Regions from separate parts of the Stenotrophomonas sp. YJH_SMC_37 genome, predicted to be linked through region 3. Evidence: predicted binding sites of a transcription regulator. Region 3 holds the regulator's gene; each other region holds the start of a gene.

Region 1 (6,163 bases), on a different contig from region 3:
GTTCAGCCCGAAGTGGCAGTTCCGCTTCAACTTCTTCCGCCAGCACGGCGCCCCCAAGAACCCCGGCTTCAAGCAGGCCTGGAAGGCGCTGTCCTTTGGTGACCGCCTGAAGATCAACCTGAACTTCTTCGCGCTGTTCTTCGGCGCCATCTACCTGCTGATCCTTGGCATGTGGCGCAAGGCACTGGTGGTGATCGGCATCAACATCGTACTGGCCATCATCACCATGTTCCTTCCCGACGTTGTCGGGCGCATGCTGTTCATCGCCATGAACCTGCTGGTCGCCTCCAGCACCAACTACAGCTACTACCTGGAGAAGGTGGAAGGGCGCACCAGCTGGAACCCGTTTGAAGGCATGTTCTGAGCCATCAGACCTGCGCAGGGATGCGCGGCAAGGATGCAAGCGACGCCCGGCCCCCGCCGGGCGTCTTCGTTCTCTGGCTCAGGCCGCGCGGCGTGCCGTGGCCATCGGCCCGGCCTGCAGGCGGAAGCGCGACACCGCCACCGCCAGCTGCTCGGCCTGCTCCTCCATCGCGCGGGCTGCTGCACTGGCTTCCTCCACCAGTGCAGCATTCTGCTGGGTGGTTTCGTCCATCTGCACCACGGTCTGGTTGACCTGCTCGATGCCGGCCGACTGTTCGCGCGAGGCGGCCGAGATCTCGGCCATGATCTCATTGACGCGGCCGACCTGACCGACGATGTCCTGCATGGTGCGTCCGGCACCGTGCACCAGCTGCGCACCGGCTCCGACCTGTGCCACCGAAGCGTCGATCAGCTCCTTGATCTCCTTGGCGGCACCCGCTGAGCGCTGCGCCAGCGCACGGACTTCGCTGGCAACCACGGCGAAGCCACGGCCCTGCTCGCCGGCGCGCGCGGCTTCCACCGCCGCGTTCAATGCCAGGATGTTGGTCTGGAACGCAATGCCATCGATCACCGAGATGATCTCGGCGATGCGCTGCGACGAGGCTTCGATCTGCTGCATCGTCTGCACCACCTGGCTGACCACCTCGCCCCCTTCGCTGGCCACGCCCGCTGCGGAACCGGCCAGCATGTTGGCCTGCAGCGCGTGGTCGGCATTCTGGCGCACGGTGGAGGTCAGTTCCTCCATCGACGCGGCGGTTTCTTCCAGATTGGCGGCCTGCTGTTCGGTGCGGCGCGACAGGTCGCTGTTGCCGGCCGCGATCTCGCCAGCGGCCAGGCGGATGCTGGCCGCCGACTGCTGGATCTGTCCGACGATCTGAGTCAGCTGCTGCACGGTGCTGTTGGCATCGTCGCGCATCACCGCGAACACCCCGTGGAACTCACCCTGCATGCGCGCAGTGAGGTCGCCGGCGGCGATCGCGCGCAGCAGCGTAGACAGTGCAGCCAGGTTGTGGTCGCTGACCTGCATCATTGTGTTCAAGGTCTCCACCATGCGGCGGAAATCATGCTCGAAGCGCAACGCATCACCGCGCACGGCGAAATCACCGGCAGCGGCGGCGGCGGCCAGCTGCTGGATCTGCTCGTTGATCGCAGCCAGGTTGCCCTTGGTGGTTGCCATCGCGGCGGTGAATGCCGCCTTCTCGCCCGGCAGCGCTTCCATGTCCACGCTGAGGTCGCCCACGGCGTAGCGCTGCATCACCTCGACCAGGCGCTGGGTGACCGCATTGCTGGAGGCCACCAGCTGGTTGCTGTCGGCCACCATGCGGCCGTACTCGCCCGGGAACGCCGCAGCATCCATGCGGTAGCTGAGCTCCCCGGCATCGTGGCGGCGCGCCATTTCGGCCTGCGCAGCCATCACTGACTGCAACTGCCCACGCATGCCCTGCATCGCGTCCAGCAGGCGCCCCACTTCGTCGTTGCTGCGCGCCGGCAGCGTGCTGTCCAGCTTGCCGGCGGCGACATCACCGGCCACGCGCACCGCTTCGGCCAACGGGCGGATTGCCAGGCGGCGCAGCAGTACATGGACACCGGCGCTGAGGCTCAGCGCGGCGATCACGCCGACCAGCAGGGTCAGCCACAGCAGCTGGCGTGCCTCAGCCACGATCACCGCGTGCGGCATCACCACGCCCAGGGCAAAACGCTGCGGCGCATCGCCGACCCGCAGCGGTACATACACCCGCACATTGCCGGCCGCATCCGGAGTGAAGGCCTCGAACCGACGGTCGGCGGCAATGTCGGCCAGCATGCTGCGGGTCTGCGCGTCGCTGCGCGGCTTGCCGATCTCGGCGGCATTGGCCGAGGCCAGCACCACACCCTTCGGCGACAGCAGTTCGACACGACCGGCCCCCATCGGCTTCAGCGTGGCCAGGTGCTTCTGCAACGCCGCCAGCGAGAAGTCCACGGTGAACACGCCCAGGAATCTGCCGTTCTCGATGATCGGCGTGCTCAGGGTGCTCATGAGCACCTTCTGGCCGGCGATGTCATAGGCGTAGGGTTCGCTGACCTTGGGCAGCTTGTCACGGCTGGGCCCCATGTACCAGTCGCCCGATCCGCTGGCGGTCTCGGTGTAATCGGTCATCACCGACTGCTGCGGCTTGCCGTCCTGCCAGGCCCAGTAGCTCATGTAACGGCCGGTGGCATCGTGAGCTTCGCTATTGACGAACTCCGCATCCTTGCCGTCGAAGGCATCGGCCTCCCACATGGTGCTCTTGCCGAGCCATTGCGGATGAGCACGCAGCTGTTCGCCGAGCACCGCCGCCAGGCTGGCGCGGTCGGGCACGTCGCCACGGGCACGCTGGGCCAGCACGCTTTCAACCATGGCATCGTTGCTGGCAAAGGCGGTGCCCAGGTCAGCCGCCACCTGGCGCGCCTCGGCGTTGGCCTCGCTGGTCATGGTCTGGCGCGAGGCGCTGATCAGACTGGCGCTGGCCTGCCGGTAGATCAGGAACGCGGTCAGGCCGAAGCACAGCAGCGCGATCACAGCGGTGCCCAGCATCAGCTTGTGGGCGATGCTGCCCGGGCGTTGGGCAGTGGCGGAGCGGGAAGAAGGCATGGGAGGGTCCGCAAGGCAATTCAGGACGACCGGCGTCACGAGGACACCGCGCAGGCGCGCGATCCGTCGCGCAGGCCACCGGCCGCCGGGCCGCGCCCGGTGCACGAGGCACACCGGGTTTAGCGGCCGGCCGCCATCGAGATTGAGGCCAGCGGCCTGCACATTCCTGAACCTGCTCAGGGTGGGCTCGGTGCCCCGCCCCCTGCGACCATCTCATTCGGCGACCCGATCCTTGATCCACTCCGCCCTTGGCAGCACCTCGATGCTGCCGGCGGCGTACTGCTGCAGCACGTCGTCCGGGCCGAAGCGCGGCTGCCAGCCCAGCACGCTGCGCAGGCGGGCACTGTCGTAGACGCGATCGATGCTCAACGGCAGCGGCCAGCCCCGTCGTTCGAACTCGGCCAGCAGCTGTGGCGCGCGGCGTGCCAGCACGCTGCGCGGGTGGGTGGCCAGCTCCAGGCAATCCTCACGCCGGAACGGCGTCGGAGCGCACGCGATGTAACGCGCGAAAGCGGCGCCTTCGTCCAGCAGCAGTGCAGCATGCGCGCTGGCTACATCACGTGCGTCGATACCGCGGTGCAGGCGGAACATCGCCATGCGCTCGGGCGGCTCGGGGAAGCAGCGGGCCATGCGCAGCACGCGCACGCTGAAGGCCGGCGCCGCAGCGGCTTCGGCCAGTGCTTCGGCCTGCAGCTTGGTGCGGTGGTAGATCGTGCGCGGCAACGGCTCGGTGTCTTCATCGATCCAACGGCAGCCACCGGCGACCACGGCGTGGCCATACAGCGCGGTTGTACTGGTCAGCACGAATCGCCGCGCCCCGGCTTCGCGTGCGGCCTGCAGCAGGTGCGCGGTCGCCTCCACGTTGATCTGGTGGAACACCCCGTCCGGCACCAGGCCGACGTGGGGTGCGTGCAGGGCGGCGGTATGGATCACCGCGTCAACGCCCTGCACCGCCCGTGCGACAGCCTGGTGATCGGTGACATCGGCAATGATGCGGGTGGTGGCGAATGGGCTGCGATCCAGCCCCACCACTTCGTGGGAGGCCGCCAATGCGCCGAAGATCGCGCGCCCGATCCGCCCGGAACTGCCGGTCAGCAGAATCTTCATTGAGTCCATTCACTCGAAGCGCCCGGGAACTACCGGGATGCTTCGATTCTAGGCACGCTGCATGTCATCTGCGATAGGGCGCAATTGCAATTGTGCGTTCATTCCCGCGAGGCCGATCGGGCCAGCAGCTGCCGCGCGACGAACAGCGGATCGTCACCGCCTGCCGCGTCGGGCGTGACACCGGTGCGTTCCCAGTTGGTTCCGGTATTTAGATTGATCGGCTGCCGATCGGGAATGCTGATCTGATAGCCATCCGGCAGCAGCACAGGATCATCGACCATGTGTGCAGCGCCGCCGCTGCGCGTGCCGACAATGCGTGCACGGCCCAGCGCCTGCAGCGAGTAGGCGACGAACTCGGCAGCCGACGCGGTGCGGCGATCGATCAGCACGACCAGCGGCTTCAGGTAAGTGGGCAGGCTTGCCGGCGGCAGTGGTACCAGCGTGCGCCGCCCGCGCTGGTCCAACTGCTGCACCGCGTCGATCTTCGCGTCCAACAGCGTGCGCACCAGCAGGTCGGCACTGCCGTCATCCCCGCCGCCGTTCTGGCGCAGATCCAGCACCAGGCCATCGGTGTCGGCCAGCAGCTCGAGGGCGGCGGCGAGTTTCGGCCGGGCCAGATCCAGCGGATAGAATGTACTCAGCCGCAGGTAACCGATGTTGCCCTCCAGCACCCGTACCTCGCGCACGCCAGCGCCATTGCTGCGCGCATCCGCGCGCCATGCCATCAGCCAGTCGTCCTGGCCGGCCGTTGCGTCCACGCGCTCTACATGGAAGTGGCCATCGAACGTGTCCAGGTCCTGGTTCAGGCGTGCGCTGAAAGCCTTCGGATCCGAGCAGCTGTCCACATAGCGCTGCTGGGTGGACCAGCCGCGCACGGCTTCGGCAATGCGTGCGCCTTCGGCCGCATCCAGGTACTGCGCCTCTATCGCCGTGGCCGCTGCCTGCAGCACGGCGTCCTGCGCCGGGCAGGCGGCCGCCAGCAACGCGCCAAGCATCCACGAAACCGTCATGATCGCCTCCGTCGCCTTGATGATATATAAGTGCTTATATATCATTGTCATCATGGATCTCCAACGTGCAACTCTGGGAACGCTGCTGCGTGCCCTGCTCGACCAGCTCGACCCGGCGGTCGAGCAGGCCTACCGGGATCTGCAACTGGACTACCGGCCGCGCTACACCCCGGTGCTGCGCACGCTGATGGTGCAGGGCCCCTGCCGCATCAAGGATCTGGCACTGGCCTGCGGGCTCAGCCACTCCGCGCTCAGCCAGACGGTTTCAGCGATGGTGCGCGACGGCTGGCTGCACGCTGCGGTGGGCGAGGACAGCCGCGAACGCATCCTGCAGTTGAGCCCGCACGCCCTGCAGGCATTGCCGGCGCTGCAGGCGCAGTGGCAGGCTACGGCGCTAGCGGCCCGCAGTCTCGACGCCGATCTTGGACAGTCGTTGGAACAGGTGCTGCGTGAGGCATTGAAGGTGCTGGAGCAACGACCGTTCGCGCAACGCCTGCGCGACGCCCGCCTGCGCTGATGCAGTGCGTCGGCGACACCCCGCGTGTTCGCCGGTGGTGGTGGTCCTGGCATCCGCCTGAATGGCGGACTCATCAACCACGTGCGCATGCCGGGTGAAGACCACGGCGGGGATGGCGACCTCGGCTTAGCACGCACTGGCCAAGCATTGGCACTGTCGCCGACCACGGCGCCGCCCATGCAGAAGGATACTTCCCATGACTGAGCAGAATCACCGCTCCAACCGGGGCTTCGCCTCGATGGACCAAGCCAAGCAGCGCGCGATCGCTGCCAAAGGCGGACGTGCGGCGCATGCCTCCGGCAATGCGCATGAGTTCAGCCGCGATGAGGCACGTGCGGCAGGCCGCAAGGGCGGCGAGGCGATCAGCCGTGATCGGCAGCACATGGCCGCGATCGGGCGCGAGGGTGGGCACGCGCGCCACGCCAACGCGCGCCAGCAGCAACAGCAGCAGCAGCAGCAGCAGATCGAGCATGGTGGAGAGGCTCCGCACCGCCAGCAGAAGTGATCATCACGCGGCCAGGCCGTTTCCCGTCGGCGGTGCCATCCTGCAGCCAC
Region 2 (6,163 bases), on a different contig from region 3:
TCGGCTACATCTCCAACGTGGGTGACTACTTCCGTGCCACCGGCGGCGACCCGCGTGTGGCCAACGCCCGCCTGGCGCCGATCATCACCGACTCGCTGCGCAACCAGATCAACTCGCGCACCCTGCAGCAGCTGGTGTCCGGCGACCGCAGCGAGCTGATCGCCGAGCAGCTGAAGGGCATCAACGAAGCGGTGGCTGGCCTGGGCATGCAGATGATCGACCTGCGCATCAAGCAGGTGGACCTGCCGACCGACAGCCAGGTGATCAACGACGTGTACGAGCGCATGCGCGCCCAGCGCAAGCAGGAAGCGGCCAAGCTGCGTGCGGAGGGCGAGGAGCAGTCGCTGACCATCCGTGCCCAGGCCGACCGCGACAGCACCGTGCTGATCGCCGAGGCCGAGCGTGATGCGCAGCGCCTGCGCGGTGAAGGCGATGCCGAGGCGGCCCGCATCTATGGCAAGGCCGGCTCGGCCGATCCGTCGTTCTATGCGTTCTACCGCAGCCTGGAGGCCTACCGTGGCTCCATGACCGACGGCAATGGCGTGATCGTGCTCGACAAGAACGACCCGTTCCTGCAGTACCTGAAGAACGACCGCTGAGGTCGCAGGGCAGTACCCCACGGGGCCCGGCCAGACGCCGGGCCCCGTGCTTTTTCCGGAGTTCCCGATGAAAGATCTGTTTGCCGCCGTCTGCCTGGTCGCGGTGCTGGAAGGCCTGTTCCTGTTCGTCGCCCCGTTCGCCTGGAAGCGCATGGCCGAACGCCTGCTGGACCTGCCCAGCCCGGCCCTGCGCAGCTTCGGTGGGCTGGTGCTGCTGGCCGGCCTGAGCCTGCTGTGGTGGGCGCGGCATTGAGAGGGTAGTGCCGGCCGCTGGCCGGCAACCCGGGATTGCCGGCCAACGGCCGGCACGACCGGGCGGGGCGGCTGACCGGCCGGTGAAGCCGTCCGTCGGAAAGGTGGCACCCGACCCCGGAAACCCGGATAATGCACAAAAGCCGGACGGGCCTCCCCGTCCGGCTTTTTCCGTGTCTGGGCCTTCCATCGCCGGCCGCTCCCCGTTTGGAGCCGCCCTCCAGGTGCTGGCCAGCCCCGCCACGGTTTACCCGTCCGCGGCCCCGATGGCCGCTACAAATCGAGGAGCCCGTCATGGGTCAGTCTGTCGTAGTGTTGGGTGCCCAGTGGGGCGATGAAGGCAAGGGCAAGATCGTCGATCTGCTCACTGAGGAAATCGGCGCCGTCGTGCGCTTCCAGGGCGGCCACAATGCAGGCCACACCCTGGTCATCAACGGCAAGAAGACCGTCCTGCACCTGATCCCGTCGGGCATCCTGCGTGACGACGCGCTGTGCCTGATCGGCAATGGCGTGGTGATCTCGCCGTCCGCGCTGCAGAAGGAAATCGCCGAGCTGGAAGGCTCCGGCGTGGAAGTGCGTTCGCGCCTGAAGATCTCCCCGGCCGCGCCGCTGATCATGCCGTACCACATCGCCCTGGACCAGGCGCGCGAGCGCGCTGCCGGTGGCAAGGCAATCGGCACCACCGGCCGTGGCATCGGCCCGGCCTACGAAGACAAGGTGGCGCGCCGCGGCATCCGCATCGCCGACCTGCACTACCCGAAGCAGCTGGAAGAACTGCTGCGCACTGCGCTGGACTACCACAACTTCGTGCTGACCAAGTATCTGAACACCGATGCGGTCGACTTCCAGAAGACCTTCGACGAGGCGCTGGCCTTCGGCGAATACGTGCAGCCGATGAAGTCCGACGTGGCCGGCATCCTGCACGACCTGCGCAAGCAGGGTAAGCGCGTGCTGTTCGAAGGCGCGCAGGGTGCGCTGCTGGACATCGATCACGGCACCTACCCGTACGTCACCAGCTCCAACACCACCGTCGGTGGTGCGCTGGCCGGTTCCGGCGTCGGCGCCGATTCGATCGACTACGTGCTGGGCATTGCCAAGGCGTACGCCACCCGCGTCGGCGGCGGCCCGTTCCCGACCGAACTGGACGACGAAGTCGGCCAGGGCATCCGTGACCGCGGCGCCGAGTACGGCGCTTCGACCGGCCGCCCGCGTCGCTGCGGCTGGATGGACATCGTCGCGCTGAAGCGCGCCGTGGCCATCAACGGCATCAGCGGCCTGTGCATCACCAAGCTGGACGTGCTGGACGGCATGGAAAAGCTGAAGGTCTGCATCGCCTACGAATACAACGGCAAGCGCACCGAGTACGCGCCGCTGGACGCGCAGGGCTGGGAAGAATGCACCCCGGTGTACCTGGAGTTCCCGGGCTGGAGCGAGAACACCCACGGCATCACCCAGTGGGACGACCTGCCGCCGGCCGCACGCGCCTACCTGCGTTCGCTGGAAGAGCTGGCCGGCTGCCCGATCAGCATCGTCTCCACCGGCCCGGACCGCGACCACACCATGGTCCTGCAGGATCCGTTCGCCTGAGGGCGTGACTGGTAGCGCCGGGCCACGCCCGGCGTCGCTGAAAGAAGAAGCCCCGCGAAAGCGGGGCTTCTTCATTACCGTGTGGGCAGGCCAGCGGGGAAGCGACGCGATGACCAGCATGCCAGCGTGAAAGGCGAGACGGTTCTGTTCGTGCTGGTCCCAGGGGCTGCCTTGGCGGTGTTCACCTTCACCTTGCGGCGCTGGCAGCGCCGGCCGTCGAAGCAGGCGGCTTCAGCAACGGGTACGGGTTGATGGATTTGCCCTTCCACCACTGTTTTTCCGGTCCCAGCACGTGCACCTCGAAGTGCAGGTGCGGCGCCTCGGCGCTGGCGTTACCGGTGCTGCCGACGTAGCCGATCACCTCCCCGCGCTTGATCACCTGCTTCTCGGCCAGGCCATCGGCATAGCGCTGCAGGTGCGCGTAGTAGTAGCACCAGCGTCCACTGGGCTCGAACTGATAAATCGTCAGGCCACCGCGCTTGCTGTCGAACAGCTTTTCTACCGTGCCGTCGGCCACCGCGAGTACCGGAGTACCCGCATCGGCCATGATGTCGATGGCATCGTGCACGCGGCCCTCGCTGCGTGCATCGGTGAACGTGTCGCGCAGCTGGGACGCCTGGATGCCCTGCACCGGCAGCAGCAGACCGGCTGGCGCATCGGTGGCGTTGGACGGCGGCACAGCCGTGGGAGCCGGGGCGTCCACGCCCGGCGTTGCAGCCGCAGCCACCGCAGGTTGCACTGCGGGCGGGGCAACCGCCACCGGCTCACCTGCATCGCGGTGCAGCCACCAGCCCACTCCCACGCCCAGCAGCACGCCCAGCACGATCAGCTGCGAAAGGCGCATCGGCTCACTCCTGCATCACCACGGGCACCGAAGTATCCACCGCATCGGCCACGCGCAGCGCATCCCAGTTGGTCATGCGCACGCAGCCATGCGATTCTGTCTTGCCGACGTGGCCGGGTTCGGGTGTGCCATGCAGGCCGTAGTGCGGCTTGGACAGGTCGATCCAGACCCGCCCGACCGGATTGTTCGGGCCGGGCGGCAGCGTCGCCTTCTTTTCGCCCTTGCGCGCATCCCAGAACAGCTTCGGGTTGTAGTGGAACGGCGGGTCGCGATACACGCCGAGAATCTTCCATTCGCCGATCGGCAGCGGATCGTGCTGGCTGCCGGATGAGACAGGCACCTGTGCGATCACTTTGCCCTGCGCATCCAGCAATTGAAGTGTGGAGTCGGACTTGTCGACCACGATCTTCGCCGCCTTCGGCAAGTCCCCCGTTCCGATGTTGGGCACCTGGATGCGGCTGCCGGCCTTGGCCAGATCGACGCCGGGATTGAGTGCCTTCAGCAGCTCAGGGGAGGCGTGGAAGCGCTCGCCCAGGCCTTCTTCCACGCTGCTGAAGCCCAGCGACTTCAGCTTGGCCTGTGCGGCGGGCCCTTTCGGTATGGCCTGGAACGGGCCGGCAACATCTTCAGCCGTGAGCGTATAGCTTGCCAGCGGCGTGATCGTATCGGCCTGCAGGGCCTTCCAGGTAGCGTCATCCAGTTCACCCGTTACGCTCAGCCCATGCGCCGCCTGGAAGCCCGACACCGCGCGCCGCTGGTTGCTGCCCACTTCGCCATCGATCTGGCCGGGGGAAAAATTCGCGCGATCCAGCAGCACCTGGGCGTGCAGGACAGAGCGGGGTGCGGTGTCCGGTCCTGCCTTCTCGGCAATGGGGGCAGGCAGGCTAGGCGGCGGCGCCTGCGCGAAGGCAGGTGATGCCAGCAGCGAGAGAGCGAGCAGGGCGGATCGGGGCATGGGTAACGGCATCGGGGACTCCAGCAGGGAACGCCACCACCTTGCCCGCAGACGGCGCCGAGCCACCGTGAAAGGGATCTGATGCCCGCATGAGCAGGCATGTCATTGCGGCCGGGTTGCACCGGCAGGTGCCACTGGGACGGCGACTCACCAAGGTGAACAGTGGCCGACGCCATTGGTGGATGGCGATCAAGATTGCCTGCCGTGCCGCCGATAAGGGCGCATCCCCCCGTTTTGGATATCCCCATGAACTACTTGAGGAACGTCAGGGTTGCCTGGCGTCTTGGGCTGGGCTTTGGCCTGTTGCTGCTGCTGGTTGCCGCCGTGGTGGCCACCGGCGCCACTGCCAGTGTCGTGCAGAAGCGCGCGATGCAGCAGGTGGTCGACGTCAGCGTGGCCAAGGTGCGCCTGTTGTCGCAGATGCTTGATGCCAACAACCAGATGATGGTGGTGCGCCGCGAGATGCTGATCCGCCAGGGTGATCACCGCACCAGCGACGAGAAGCGCATTGCTGATCTCGTCAAGCGCTACGAGGCCAGCTGGAGCGCCTACCAGGCGCTGCCCAGTGACGCCGAAGGCAAGGCCATCGCTGAAACCATCGCCGCCAAGCGAGCCGTTGCTCGCCCGCTCAACAAGCAGACCAGCGAACTGATGGAGCAGGGCGATTATCCCGGTGCCGTGGCGCTGACCCTGGGCCCGGTGCAGGACGCCGCCAACGGCTGGAACAAGGCGCTGTCCGATGGCGTGGACTTCGAGGAGAAGGAAAGCCGTGAGGCTGCCGCCGAGGCGATCCGCCTGGGCGAGCGCAGCCTGCTGCAGTTGCTGGTGCTGGGCGGCGTTGCGCTGCTTGCTGGCATCGGCGCCTCGGTGATGATCGGTCGCAGCCTGACCGGTCCGCTGGCGCGCGCGGTGAACCTGGCCGAGCGCCTGTCCAAGGGGCAGCTGGACCAGGAGTTCCGCCTCGGTGGCCGCGACGAGCTGACCCAGCTGGGTGAGGCGATGGCCAGCGTGCGCCAGAGTGTGCAGGCGGCGATCGGCGCGCAGTTGCAGATGGCGGAACAGCACGAGGCCGGCGCAATCCGCTATCGCATGGACGCCAGTGCGTTCCCCGGCGATTTCGGCCGCATGGTGCAGGCCACCAACAGCCTGGTCGAATCGCACGTGCAGGTGGAACTGCTGATGGCTGAAGTAATGCAGCGTTACGCCATCGGTGACCTCAGCCGCGACCTGCCGGACTATCCGGGCGAAAAGGGCACGTTGACCCGCACCCTGGCCGCGGTGAAGCAGAGCCTGATGGCGATCAACGCGCAGATCGATGAACTGGCCCGTGCCGCACGCGCCGGCGATTTCAGCATGCGTGGCGATGCCGGGGCCTTCCAGTACCAGTTCAAGACGATGGTCGAGCACCTTAACGGCATGATGGCCAGTTCGCAGGCCAGCATCGCCGATGTTTCCGACGTGCTGCGCGCGATCTCGCATGGCGACCTGACCGCACGCATGGAGGGCGAGTACGAAGGCGTGTTCGCGCGCATGCGCGACGATGCCAACACCACCACCGCGCAGCTGACCGGCATCGTCCGCGGCATCCAGGTGGCTGCCGACAGCATCAACAACGCGGCGCAGGAACTGGCCGCTGGCAACAACGACCTGTCGCGCCGAACCGAGCAGCAGGCGGCCAATCTGGAAGAAGCGGCCGCGTCGATGGAGGAGCTGACCTCCACCGTACGCCAGAACGCCGAACTGGCGCGTCAGGCCGACAGCGAAGCGCACGCTGCCGGCGCCGCCGTGCGCGAGACCGAGCAGGCGATGGCACAGATGGCATCGGTGATGGGCGAAATCGATCAGTCCTCGGCGCGCATCTCGGAAATCTCCACGGTGATCGACGGCATCGCGTTCCAGACCAACATCCTGGCGCTGAATGCTGCA
Region 3 (6,163 bases):
ATCCTGTCCAACCGCCGGATCGAGGAAGGCATCGAGATCGTCGCCGCCGCCAACTACGATGAAAGCGCCGTGCAGCGTGCGCTGGAAGCCTCGCGCCGCGACGTGGCGCCGCCGCCGGCGCCCAAGCCGCGCACCGCCGCCGATGCGGTAATCGCCGCCGTCACCCGCCGTCGCAGCGCCACCCCGGCACCGGAGCCGGTCGCCGCCACCACCTCGGCGGTGGCCGCCCTCGCCCGCGCCGCGGTCGGCGCCACCGGCCGCACCCTGGACAGCGCCGACGAGATCGTGCCGACCCGCGGCAGCACCGGCTTTGCGGCCACCCTCGCGCGTGCCGCCGTCAACGAACCGGCGCTGCCGGAACAGATCTTCGCGCCGTTCGCCGAGGCCATCGTTGCACCGGCCGCCGCCGTGCCGGCCAACCGCGCCCGCTTCCCGATCGATCCGCCGCACGAGGCGCATCACGAAAGCGTGGCGCCGGCCGTGCAGCCGCCGCCGCTGCCGACCGCTGCCGTCGCCGACGCGCAGCCGGCCAGCGCCGCCAGCGAACCGGCGTTGGCCGATGCCATTGTCGAAACCGCGCCGGCCCCCACCCTGGCTCCGGCTCCGGTGCTGACGGTGGTCGCCCAGGACGACGCCGAGATCCGCCAGTTGCGCCAGGAAGTGGCCGGCATGCGCCAGGTGATCGAGCGCGAGATGAACCGCTTCACCGACGAGCGCCTGCGCGGCTGCCCGGTGCGCGCCACCGCGTTGGACCTGATGGACGAATATGGCTTCGATGCCGGCCTGGCCCGCGACGTGGCCATGCAGATCCCGCTGGAGACCGAAGCCCATCGTGGCCGCGGCCTGATGCTGGGGCTGATCTCGCGCAAGCTGCCGATCGCCCCGGTCGACCCGCTGGAAGAAGGCGGCGTGATCGCCCTGGTCGGCCCGACCGGCGCCGGCAAGACCACCACCATCGCCAAGCTGGCCTCGCGATTCGCCGAGAAGCACGCGCCGCGTGACGTCGCCCTGGTCACCACCGATACCGCCCGCATCGGCGCCCGCGAGCAGCTGTACGGCTACGGCCGCCAGCTCGGCATCGCGGTGCACGAGGCCAACAGCGGCACCGACCTGGACCAGCTGCTGGAACGCCTGAAGGACTACAAGCTGGTGCTGATCGACACCGCCGGCCTGGGCCCGCGCGACCGCGCGCTGGCCGCCCAGCTGCAGTGGCTGCGTGCCGCCCGCCAGGTGCGCACCCTGCTGGTGCTGCCGGCCAATACCAGCTTCGGCGACATGGACGAGGTGGTCCGCCGCTTCGGCGCCGCCAACCTGCAGGGTCTGGTGCTGAGCAAGCTGGACGAGACCGGCCGCTTCGGCAACGCCCTGTCTGTGGCCGTGGACCATGCCCTGCCGATCACCTGGGTGACCGATGGCCAGGACGTCCCGGAGGACCTGCACCGGGCCAGTGCAGCCAATCTCGTACTTCGCCTTGAAGATTTGCGCCGAGCGGCCGATATGCCCTGCAACCCGGAGTTGAACCATGCCGTCGCGTGAGTACGCCAAGCTGACCAAGACCTTCCCGCTGTCGGCCACCCGCAGCGAGCCGCTCGGCCCTGTGCGCACCATCGCGGTGACCGGCGGCAAGGGCGGCGTGGGCAAGACCAACGTCTCGGCCAACCTGGCTGTGGCGCTGGCGGGCATGGGCAAGCGCACGCTGCTGCTGGACGCCGACCTGGGCCTGGCCAACATCGACGTGATCCTGGGCTTGAACCCCACCTTTACGCTGGCCGACCTGGTGGCCGGCCGCTGCTCGCTGGACGACGTCATCGTCGAAGGCCCGAACGGCGTGCTGGTCGTCCCGGCCGCTTCCGGCCGCCGGCACATGGCCGAGCTGGCCCCGGCCGAGCATGTCGGCCTGGTCAACGTGTTCTCCGAACTGGAACGCGAGCTGGACATCATGGTGGTCGATACCGCCGCCGGCATCACCGACGGCGTGCTGACCTTCTGCCAGGCCGCGCAGGACACCGTGGTGGTGGTCTGTGACGAACCGGCCTCGATCACCGACGCCTATGCGCTGATCAAGGTGCTGTCGCGCGAGCGCGGCGTGGACCGCATCCAGGTGGTGGCCAACATGGTGCGCGACCCCAACGAGGGCCGCGTGCTGTACGAAAAGCTGACCCGGGTCTGCGAGAAATTCCTCGCCGATGTCTCGCTGAACTATCTGGGCTGTGTGCCGCAGGATGATTGGCTGCGCCTGTCGGTGCAGCGCCAGCAGCCAGTGGTAAAGGCCTACCCGTCCAGCCCGGCCGCGCTGGCGATCACCGAGATCGCGCGCCGCACCGCACGCTGGCAGGCGCCGACCGAACCGCGTGGCGGCGTCGAGTTCTTCCTCGAGCGCATTCTCAAGCAGCGCGGGGTGGCCGCATGAAAGGCGCAGCCCAGTACCGGGAGGTCCAGCGCTCGGCGGCCAACGAGGTCATCTCCCAGCACTCGGACCTGGTGCGGCGCATCGCCCACCACCTGGCCGCACGCCTGCCGGCGAGCGTGGAGGTGGACGACCTGATCCAGGCCGGCATGATGGGGCTGATCGAAGCGTCGCGCAGCTACGACGCCGACCAGGGCGCCTCGTTCGAGACCTACGCCTCGATCCGCATCCGCGGTTCGATGATCGACGAGATCCGCCGTGGCGACTGGGTGCCGCGCTCGGTGCATCGCCGCGCACGCGACGCCGCTGCCACCATCCGCCGCCTGGAACAGAGCACCGGCCGTGCCGCCAGCGCCACCGAAGTGGCCGCCGCGATGGAGATGCCGCTGCCCGAATACCTGCGGCTGATGGAAGACGCCGCGCGTGGCCAGGTGCTGAGCCTGGAGTCACGCATCGAGGACCAGGGCGAGCTGGACACCGTCGCCCAGGGCGGCCCGACCCCGCAGCAGGTGCTGGAGCGCGGCGAGTTCGGCCGCGAGCTGGGCAAGGCCATCGGCCACCTGCCCGAGCGCGAACAGCTGGTGCTCTCGCTCTATTACGAGCAGGAACTGAACCTGAAGGAGATCGGCGCGGTGCTCGGCGTGAGCGAGTCGCGGGTCTGCCAGATCCACGGCCAGGCCGTGCTGCGCCTGCGTGGACGATTGAAGATTTTCGAGGCGGCCGACGCCGGCCTGGAAGAGTGAACATGCCCGAGGCGGCTGCCCCCGGCCACCCGGAATGAACAACAAAGGAACTCTGCTTTGAACAAGAACATGCGCATCCTGATCGTCGACGACTTCTCGACCATGCGTCGCATCGTCAAGAACCTGCTGGGCGATCTTGGCTTCACCAATACCGCCGAAGCCGAGGACGGGCATGCCGCGCTGTCGCTGCTGCAGAGCCAGTCGTTCGATTTCGTCGTCACCGACTGGAACATGCCGGTGATGACCGGCATCGAGCTGCTCAAGGCGATCCGCGCCGATGCCAAGCTGAAGACCCTGCCAGTGCTGATGGTCACTGCCGAAGCCAAGCGCGAACAGATCATCGAAGCCGCCCAGAACGGCGTGAACGGATACATCATCAAGCCCTTCACCGCGCAGACGCTGGAAGAAAAGCTCGGCAAGATCTTCGAACGCCTGGCGGCCAGCGCCTGATGGATACCACGGTCGACAAGAACGCCCTCGCCCTGCGCCTGCAGGAAGCCCTGGACGCACTGGAGTCCGGTGACGAAGCTGCCTGGCGGCAACGCATCGACGGACTGGTCGCGCTGCGCACGCAGCCGATGATGAGCGGCCTGTCGCGGCTGGCCCGCGAGCTGGGACAGGCGCTGGGTGAACTGCCGACCGTGCCCAGCGAGGCCGGTGAACTGGATGACGCCTGCGCGCGCCTGGACCACGTGGTGGCGATGACCGAACAGGCCACCCACCGCACTCTGGACCTGGCCGAGGAATGCCGCAGCCTGACCGAACAGCTGCGTGCCGAAGGCCTGCAGCCAGGCCAGGACGCGCAGCTCGAGCGCATCCGCCACAACCTGACCGAGATCGCCCTGACCCAGAGCTACCAGGACCTGACCGGGCAGATCATCCGTCGCGTGGTCGGCATCGTCCGCCGCGTGCACGAGGGCTTCGGCGCACTCGGCCTGCCGCCGGAACAGCATCGCACCGACCCGGCACTGGCCGGGCCGGCACTGAAGGGACTGGACCGCCACGCGGTCTCGCAGAACGACGCCGACGACCTGTTGTCGGATCTGGGGCTGTAAGCATGAGCGCGGTATCCGACGACATCACTGCCGATTTCATCATCGAGGCGCAGGAGATCCTGGACCGCCTCGGCGAACAGCTGGTGTCGCTGGAGCAGGCACCGCAGGACAGCGACCAGCTCAATGCGGTGTTCCGCGGCTACCACACGCTCAAGGGCGGCGCCGGCTTCCTCGGCGTCACTGCCATGGTCGAGCTGTGCCACGCCGCTGAGGAGGCGCTGGGCGCGGCGCGCGCCGGCCAGGCCGTGCTGCAGGCCCACCACTTCGACGCGGCCCAGCAATCACTGGATTACCTGCAGTCGATGCTGGACGCCGTGTCGTCCGGCACCGAGCCGGGCTATGCGCCGCCGGACCTGATCGCCCAGTTCGACGTGCACGGGGGTGCCGTGGCTGCGCCCGCCGCCGCCGCAGCACCCGCCGCGGGGGGCAGCGACCTGATCACCGACGACGAATTCGAGGCGCTGCTCGACCAGCTGCACGGTGGCAATGCTCCGACTGCGATCGCGCCGGCAAAAAAAGCCGACGACGGCCTGATCAGCGAGGACGAGTTCGAAGCCCTGCTCGACCAGTTGCACGGTGGCGCCGCACCGGGTGCCAAGCCTGCTGCAGTCCTGGCACCGGCGCCGGCGCCCGCGCCGCGCCCGGTCGCTGCACCGGCACCCGTGGCCAAGCCGGCGGCCAAGCCGCTGGCCGAGGCCGAACACACGGTGCGCGTTGATACCAAACGCCTGGACGCGATCGTCAACCTGATCGGCGAACTGGTGCTGTCGCGCAATCGGCTCAAGACCCTGCGTGCACGCCTGCGAGATGAAGAGCTGGACCGCGCCGTGTCGACGCTGGATATCGCCACCGCGCGCCTGCAATCGGCGGTGATGCGCACCCGCATGCAGCCGGTGGGCAAGGTGTTCTCGCGGTTCCCCAAGGTCGCCCGCGACGTTGCCCGCTCGCTGAAGAAGGAAGTGGACCTGGAGCTGATCGGTGCCGAGACCGAGCTCGACCGCAACTTGGTCGAGGCCCTGGCCGACCCGCTGGTGCACCTGGTCCGCAACGCCATCGACCATGGCGTGGAAATGCCCGACCTGCGCGAAGCACAAGGCAAGCCGCGGATGGGCCATGTACGCCTGTCGGCGCAGCAGGAAGGCGACTACGTCAGCATCGAGGTGCAGGACGATGGCGCCGGCATCGACCCGGAGAAGCTGCGCGCCAAGGCGCGCGAGAAGGGCCTGATCGATCCGGAAGCCGCCGCCCGCCTGAGCAGCGAGGAGTGCCTGCACCTGGTGTTCCTGCCGGGCTTCTCGACCAAGCAGCAGGTCACCGATATCTCCGGCCGTGGCGTCGGCATGGACGTGGTGCAGTCGCGCATCCGCGAACTGAGCGGCCAGATCCAGATCCAGTCGGAACTGGGTCGTGGCAGCCGCTTCCTGATCCGCGTGCCGCTCACCCTGGCGATCCTGCCGACCCTGCTGGTGCAGGCCGGCGAGGACGTCTACGCGCTACCGCTGGCACGCGTGATGGAAGTGCTGCACGCGCCGCGCACCTCGCTGGGCTGGTTCGATGGCCGCGCCGTGCTTGATCGCCGCTCGCACACCCTGCCGCTGGTCGACCTGCGCCAGTGGCTGGATGTGACGCCGGCCGCGTCAACCCTGCTGACCATCGTGGTGCTGCAGGCCGGCGAAGCCCGCTTCGGGCTGGTCGTGGACCAGGTGCGCGGGCGTGAGGAAGTGGTCATCAAGCCACTGCCAAAAGCCCTGCGCGGCCTGCGCGGTTATGCCGGTGCAACCTTGATCGGCGATGGTCGCATGGCCCTGATCCTGGACGTGGACGGGCTGCGTTGAACCCCGCCAGGGCCATGCCCGGCGACCCGAAAAACTGTGACTACCGTCTGTACGCGATCTACCGGTGTCTCAAGTCCCATTCATACACGCCGATACCGGAACCATGGATAGACTCAGCCTCAT

Evidence for each region. The regulator FliA, encoded in region 3, starts transcription of late flagellar genes. The targets are predictions, from matches to a motif close to TAAAGTTTNNCNNNCNNNGGCCGATAA.
Region 1: a site for FliA is predicted at 3,094-3,120, ahead of AC5P8J_RS12965 (methyl-accepting chemotaxis protein). Genes of this name have one in related genera too.
Region 2: a site for FliA is predicted at 4,428-4,454, ahead of AC5P8J_RS18420 (methyl-accepting chemotaxis protein). Genes of this name have one in related genera too.

Annotation. Positions count from the first base shown of each region.
Region 1 is NZ_JCAFTG010000008.1:96,457-102,619, forward strand. It holds gene AC5P8J_RS12960 (DUF2628 domain-containing protein) at 1-364, shown strand, start outside; gene AC5P8J_RS12965 (methyl-accepting chemotaxis protein) at 443-2,974, opposite strand; gene AC5P8J_RS12970 (NAD-dependent epimerase/dehydratase family protein) at 3,188-4,081, opposite strand; gene AC5P8J_RS12975 (S41 family peptidase) at 4,180-5,091, opposite strand; gene AC5P8J_RS12980 (MarR family winged helix-turn-helix transcriptional regulator) at 5,144-5,608, shown strand; gene AC5P8J_RS12985 (KGG domain-containing protein) at 5,805-6,113, shown strand.
Region 2 is NZ_JCAFTG010000017.1:29,226-35,388, forward strand. It holds gene hflC (protease modulator HflC) at 1-599, shown strand, start outside; gene AC5P8J_RS18400 (DUF2065 domain-containing protein) at 667-852, shown strand; gene AC5P8J_RS18405 (adenylosuccinate synthase) at 1,146-2,438, shown strand; gene AC5P8J_RS18410 (M23 family metallopeptidase) at 2,626-3,282, opposite strand; gene AC5P8J_RS18415 (L,D-transpeptidase family protein) at 3,287-4,249, opposite strand; gene AC5P8J_RS18420 (methyl-accepting chemotaxis protein) at 4,484-6,163, shown strand, end outside.
Region 3 is NZ_JCAFTG010000021.1:8,561-14,723, reverse strand. It holds gene flhF (flagellar biosynthesis GTPase FlhF) at 1-1,536, shown strand, start outside; gene AC5P8J_RS19455 (MinD/ParA family ATP-binding protein) at 1,523-2,410, shown strand; gene AC5P8J_RS19450 (RNA polymerase sigma factor FliA) at 2,407-3,150, shown strand; gene cheY (chemotaxis response regulator CheY) at 3,208-3,600, shown strand; gene AC5P8J_RS19440 (protein phosphatase CheZ) at 3,600-4,205, shown strand; gene AC5P8J_RS19435 (chemotaxis protein CheA) at 4,208-6,040, shown strand; gene AC5P8J_RS19430 (flagellar motor protein) at 6,144-6,163, shown strand, end outside.